One region of the Paenarthrobacter sp. PAE-2 genome, then DNA from elsewhere that is predicted to be linked to it. Evidence: riboswitches for the same ligand, from Rfam matches in the RefSeq annotation. Region 1 holds a riboswitch; the other holds the start of a gene.
What was found. A riboswitch is a leader RNA that binds a small molecule or an ion and turns the genes downstream of it on or off. The one in region 1 is predicted to bind thiamine pyrophosphate.
Positions count from the first base shown of each region.

Region 2: it holds a riboswitch for thiamine pyrophosphate, as region 1 does, so the genes downstream of both, thiD (bifunctional hydroxymethylpyrimidine kinase/phosphomethylpyrimidine kinase) here and OCL88_RS14050 (ECF transporter S component) in region 1, are expected to answer to the same signal.

Region 1 covers NZ_JAPDNV010000022.1:36,886-40,227, reverse strand. The annotation lists gene OCL88_RS14055 (ABC transporter ATP-binding protein) at 1-1,076, opposite strand, end outside; gene OCL88_RS14050 (ECF transporter S component) at 1,076-1,696, opposite strand; TPP riboswitch at 1,774-1,909, opposite strand; gene OCL88_RS14045 (NUDIX hydrolase) at 2,093-2,764, shown strand; gene OCL88_RS14040 (DUF4235 domain-containing protein) at 2,833-3,093, shown strand; gene mnhG (monovalent cation/H(+) antiporter subunit G) at 3,167-3,342, opposite strand, start outside.
Region 2 covers NZ_JAPDNV010000013.1:48,304-51,645, reverse strand. The annotation lists gene OCL88_RS10450 (ribonuclease E/G) at 1-1,362, shown strand, start outside; TPP riboswitch at 1,514-1,612, shown strand; gene thiD (bifunctional hydroxymethylpyrimidine kinase/phosphomethylpyrimidine kinase) at 1,603-3,123, shown strand.

The DNA of each region.
Region 1 (3,342 bases):
ATTCCGGCGCCTTCGGAAAGCTCGACGGCGGCTGAGACCTTTCCTGCCACCGGCGCCAGAAGGCCGGCCATCGTGAGCGCAAAGGTGGACTTCCCCGCACCGTTGGGGCCAGTGATGGTCAACGCCCGTCCTGCCCGCACCTGAGCGGACACACCGGCTTGGACCGGGATGGGCGGGATGCTCTTGAAACCCCTCCGTCGGGGCTTTTCGCGGGAAACGGCCACGTGCTCTGCTGCGAGGAGCAACTCCGCCGGCCCCTCGGCGGTGGTCCTGGTACGGGTACGGGGCACATATCCCGGGACCCAGACTCCGGCTGTGATGAGCATGCTCCGGGCTTCGGCGAGCACCTGATCGGGAGGGCCGTCCAACAGCACTCCGCCACCGGCCGAGCCCGGCTGGAGGACCACGATGCGGTCAACCAAGTCCTTCCATACGGACACCCGGTGTTCTACAACCACCAGCGTGGCACCGGTCTTCTCCAGGCAGCGGCGAACTGCGTCCCGGACTTCCAGCACGCCGGCCGGGTCCAGATTCGCCGTTGGTTCATCGAGCAGGATCAGCCCCGGCCGCATCGCCAGGATCCCGGCCAGCGCCAGGCGCTGCTTCTGTCCGCCGGAAAGAGCCGCCGTCGGGTGGTCCAACGCGAGGCCGTCGCCGACAGCGGTACGCAACCCGACGTCGTCGAGCGCTTCATGGACCCGGGCCCAAATGTCGTCCCGGGGCACGGCAAGGTTCTCGGCGCCGAAAGCGACGTCGTCGCCCACGCGCGACAGGACTACTTGCGTTTCCGGGTCCTGCTGCATGAGCCCGGCCCGGCCCCGCTGTTCGCGAGGTGCCGCACCGTCAATGAGGAGGGAACCGGTCTCGTCCGCGTCGTCTTCCTCATCGCCCAGCACCCCGGCGAGGGCGTGCAGGAACGTCGATTTGCCGGCGCCGGACGGCCCCAGCAGCAGAACCCGTTCCCCGGGTTCGATCTGCAGGTCCAGCCCCTGGATGGCTGGTACCGTCCGGCCGGAATGCCGCCAGCCCCAGCCGTTGGCGGAGATGGCGGCGGGCCGTACCTGTGCCGGTCCCATCAGTTGAAGACTGGCTCTGACGCGGCTTTCCGGGACGCGAAGGAGCTCAGGACGCCCGTGGACGCGAGCCCGCGGGTGGCCACCCAGGACAGTGCCCCGGCGATGATTGCACCCGAAATGGTGGTGAAGGCGATGTAGGCCAGCTTGTCGACGGCTTCGTAGGCGATGTTCCAGCCCCACGGCATGAAGGAATCGTTGAGGCCGCAGAACAGTCCTGCCCCGGCACCCGCGAGGAGGGCCACCGGGAGGTTGAACTTCTTGTAGCGGAAGGCGGCGAAGATCAGTTCCGCGCCGAGGCCCTGAAGGACACCGGAGATCAGGACCGTGGTGCCGTACTGGGACCCCATGATGAGCTCACCCGTTGCTGCGACGGCTTCGCAGAACAGCGCTGCTCCCGGTTTGCGGATGATGAGCATGCCCAGCACGGCCGGGATCATCCACCCACCGGCGATCAGGCCGGTGAGGGGCGGATAAGCAGCATTCATGGGAACGGATACGAGTGCGGCGCCCTGGGACCAGGCCCAGAAGATCACTCCGCCTGCGATGGCAATCAGCGCCGCCACCACAATGTCTACAACGCGCCAGCTGTTGCCGGCCTTCTTCACGCTTGACGTGGTCATTCTTAGCCTCCTGAGGTTACAGGAGGGGAAAGTGCTCCCCGGTATTCCCGGCGGCCTGCTGCCATCCGGTTCCGGACACTCTGAGAAGCTCGACTCCCTTGCGCCGGTACTAACCGGATCAGGTTCGAGGGTCTGCGGCTGTCCGCACTCTCAGCGCCCTCGCGTCTCCTGCATGCCTGCAGGTTCGACGGCGGCGCTCCCCTGTCGTTATCAATCTGCCCTTGTGGGCGTGCCCAGTTTACACCGGAAGGGGTGCGCCGGGTTATGGGCCCGGTCATAAACCTTTTTGCTGTTTCACGGGCGCACAGCCGCGACCGGCTGCGCTGCACACCTGAGAGAATGGGGCCAGCAGGTTCAGCACACCGGATTCACAGCAGCAAGAGGGGCGCCCATCCCATGACAGAACAGCCAGCCAAGGACACCCCCGTGGCCGAACCCCGTCTTGCCGCCAGCGTGATCCTGCTCCGGGATGCGGCGGCGGGACTGGAAGCCTTTGTCCAGCACAGGGTCTCTTCCATGGACTTTGCAGCAGGCATGGTGGTGTTCCCCGGCGGTCGCGTCGATGCCTCGGACGCGGAGGGCTGGGACTACTCCTCCGAACTGCTGGAAAGGCATGCGGCCGATTGGGCGATGAGCTCGATCGCAGCCTCCGACCCGTATGCGCAAGCCGGCACGGTGTTGGCGGCTGCCATCCGCGAAGTGTTCGAGGAAGCAGGGCTGACCCTCGACGCCTCCCAGCTCCGCCCTTGGGCCAACTGGGTGACGCCCACGGACATGCCCAAGCGCTTCGACACCTACTTCTACGTGGCCAGGCCCGCCCCCGGAGCCGAACCGCAGCACCAAACCACGGAGGCCTGGCAGTCACTCTGGATGCCGGTGGAAGGCATCCTGGCGGCCGAGGCAGAGGGCAAGCTTCAGCTCATGCCGCCAACCTATTTCCTGCTCAAGGAGATCTCGGAGTTCCACAGCGTGGAGGCCGTGTGGCAGGCCGAGCACCAAGTGCGGCCCGTCCTGTCACCTCCGGGCTCCATGGCTGCGTTCCTGAAGGAACGCGGGAACAAGCAGTAAACCGCGGTCCCCCTGAATGCCACGGCTTCCGCACGCGACCGCCACTGCCGTGCCGCTAGGCTGAGGTCATGAACTTCTTCTTCAAGCTTCTGGGTGCCGGCGTGAGCCTCGGCGCGGGTTTCCTTGGCACCAAACTGGTGAACAAGGGTTGGGAAAAGGCCACAGGCCACAAGCCGCCCACAGGCCACGACGACGTCGAGACGAGCCTCCGCTCAGCCCTGACCTTCGCGTTGGTGTCGGCTTTCGTCAGCACGCTCATCCAGGTGCTCACCAGCCGCGGAACCCAGCGTGCCATTGCCCGCTTCGCGAAGTCACAGGACATCATCTAGGAGTTCCCGGTTTCCTGACACGCGTCGCTGACACCCGTCCTTGGCACCCGTCAGGGTACGCAGGGAACGGGTGTCAGTTCTCCTTCTGGCTTTCGGCTGCCCGCTGGACCACTGCTTCCAGTTCATCCTTGGTCAGCAGTTCCCGGTGTCCATGCTTGGTGCGGTACGCGGAGCGGCCCACCATGTGCGCGGAGACTGGCGCGGTGAGCAGCTGGAAGATCCAGGCCACCAGCAGGACCGGCCACACCC
Region 2 (3,342 bases), on a different contig from region 1:
CTGCCGTCCGGCGGCTCTTTGGTGATCGACCGTACCGAGGCCATGACTGTCGTGGACGTCAACACCGGCAAGTTCACCGGCAGCGGCGGCAACTTGGAAGAGACCGTCACCAAGAACAATCTGGAAGCGGCCGAAGAGGTAGTTCGCCAGCTCCGCCTCCGTGACATCGGCGGCATCATCGTCATCGACTTCATCGATATGGTCCTGGAGTCCAACAGGGACTTGGTGCTGCGCCGGCTGGTGGAGTGCCTTGGCCGCGACCGCACCAAGCACCAGGTGGCGGAGGTGACGTCCCTGGGCCTCGTCCAGATGACGCGCAAGCGCATGGGCACAGGCTTGCTGGAGGTCTTCGGTGAGCAATGCGAGCACTGTGCCGGCCGCGGCGTGGTGACGCACGACGAGCCCGTGGAGCACCGCCGCGCGAATGTGGTGGCTGCCGAGCAGCACCGGTCCCACACCGAAGCACAGCAGCCGTCCCAGCGCAGTGAGCGTAAGCGTCGCCGCGGCAAGGGGGGCAACCAGGCACCGGAAGCTACGACGCCGGTCCAGCCGGCCGCTGCCCCGACGGCACCCGCTCCGGCTGAGTCCGTGGATCCCGCCCAGAAAGCCAAGGCAGAGGCTACCCGGGCCGCATTGGCGACGATCGCCGCTGCTGCGCACGCTGCACACCTGCACGATGACGAGGTGCACCGCGCCGAGGAAGCAGCCCGCGCCGCCGGTAAGGCGGAAGCAGGCCAGTCGGGTCCCGCCCAGGCGGATCCTGCCCGGAAGGCTCCTGCGCAGTCGGCTCCTGCCCAAGGGGATGCCGCCCAGGCCCCTGAGCAGGGCGGGCAGACGCAGGGCTCCACCCCGGCAGAAACTGCGGCCAGGGAGGGCCGTCCGGCTCCGGTACTGCGCTTCGGCGGAGAGGAAGTGGCTCTGCCTTTCGTGGAGCATCACGACGAACCTGCCAAGAAGCCTGCCATGAGCCTGGATCTGCTGGCTGAGGCCTTCTCGCACTTGGGTGGCACACCTGAGGTTGTCCCCGGGTCTGAGGTTGCCGGGTCTGGGCAGGACGCGCCCGGGAATGTTGAATCTGCTGAGGCTCCCGGGAGCGCCGACCCCTTGGCAGTCACGTCCGCTGGTACCGAACCCGTGGAGTCCCGGTCCGGCGCCCGTGGCCGGCGCGGCAGGCGGAACCGCAGCGCCAGCAGGGCCCAGGGCGCTGCCAACGAGACCAACGTTGAGCACCACGACGTTCGGGCCGCCACAGGTGGCGGGACCTCGCACGAAGCGAAGGCGCCGGCTGAGCCGGCAAAGAAGCCAACTGCAGCATCGGAGCCGATCATCCTGGGGGTGGGTGTTCCGGCGTCGGAGCTGTAAACAGGCACTGAAGACACAGGTGGAACGAAGGCCGCGCAGCGCATGCTGTGCGGCCTTCGTCGTGCAACGGGTCATCATCCGCCCGCTGGGGTCATATCCAGGCCGTTAGCCGCCGGGGTTCCCGGCGTGAGGGGCTTCCGGGCTAGGCTAGGACACTGACACGGGGTGCCGGGCATTGGGCCGGGCTGAGATCCAGACCCGTTGAACCTGTCCGGTTAGCACCGGCGAAGGGATGTCTCCATGACTTCAATGTCGTCTTCTGCTGTTTATCCGTTGCCAGCGGTCATCCGTACACATCCGAGGGTGTTGAGCATTGCTGGTTCGGACCCCTCCGGCGGGGCGGGGATCCAAGCGGACCTTAAAAGCATTGCTGCGCACGGCGGCTACGGTATGGCCGCCATCACCGCGCTGACGGCCCAGAACACGCGGGGCGTCAGCGGTGTGCATGTGCCGCCGGTGGAATTCCTCCGCCAGCAGTTGGAAACCGTCAGCAGCGACGTCGCTATCGACGCCGTGAAGATCGGGATGCTCGGTGATGCCGCCGTCATCAACGAGGTCCGGACCTGGCTTGCCAAGGTACGTCCCGCCGTCGTGGTCCTGGACCCGGTGATGGTGGCCACCAGCGGTGACCGGCTGCTGCGGGAATCAGCCGAGGCAGCGTTGCGTGACCTTCTGCCGATGGCGGACCTCATTACACCCAACCTTCCGGAACTGGCCATGCTGCTGGGGGAACCCGAAGCGGAGGACTGGCCTGCGGCGCTGGACCAGGGCAAACGGTTGGCCGGGGAGTGCGGCAATACGGTGCTGGTCAAGGGAGGCCACTTGCCGGGGGCGCAGTGTCCGGATGCGCTTATCAATACCAGCGGTTTGCTGCGTCAGGACGTGATCGAAGTCGGGGGCCCGCGCGTTCAGACACGGAACAGCCACGGCACCGGCTGCTCGTTGTCCTCGGCCCTGGCCACTGTCCAGGCAAGAACAGGAGATTGGGAGGCGTCCCTGCGCGAAGTCAAGCCCTGGTTGCGCGAGGCGCTGATGAGGGCTGACGACCTTGAAGTGGGCCAGGGGAGCGGTCCGATCCACCATTTCCACCACCTCGGGGAATCATCCCGGCCCGGAGCCTTCGCTGCTCTCCTGTGGAAGGAAGCCGCTGTGGAGCTGGAAGCCATCCACGGGCTTGCCTTCATACGGGACTTGGGGTCCGGGGAGTTGCCGGAGTCCGAGTTCAGCTACTACCTGGCACAGGACGCCCTTTACCTCAACGGGTATTCCAGGGTGCTTGCCCGGGCGGGTGCCCTCGCTCCGACGGAAGAAGAGCAGCTGTTCTGGGCCCGGGGTTCCCAACAGTGCCTGGACGTGGAATCCGAATTGCACCGGAATTGGCTGAGCGGCCGTGAAGCGACGACGCAGAGCGGCCCCGTCACCAAGGCCTATGTGGACCATCTGGTGGCGTCATCTGCTTCGGGAAGCTACGGCGTCCTGCTTGCTGCGGTCCTGCCCTGCTACTGGCTGTATGCGGAAGTGGGGCAGCAATTGCATGCCAACTTCGTCCAAGCCGGTTCCCCGGAGAACCATCCCTACGCGGATTGGCTGAGGACCTATGCAGACGAGGATTTTGCGGAGGCGACGAGGAAGGCGATTGCTCTCACGGATGCCGCAGCAGCTGCGGCATCCGGCCGTGAACGGGCTGCCATGAAGGAAGCCTTCGTCCAGTCATGCCGCTACGAGACCGCGTTCTTTGATGCGCCAAGACTGCATTCGTAACCCGGACTCCGCGCGTCGGATGGGAAATCAACGGCAAGGCCACGTAGAGGCTGTAAGCTGTATGGGCACGGTGCCGGGAACGTCCGTTCCTACTGGTGACAAGCGTCACGTGGTGGCTTCCGGACCCGGCCTCATTTGCAGCTGAAGGTCAAACTAGCGTAATCTTGATCTTCGGTGCTTACGCCAACACTTGGGTTATGCCCCTTGGAATTGTTCATG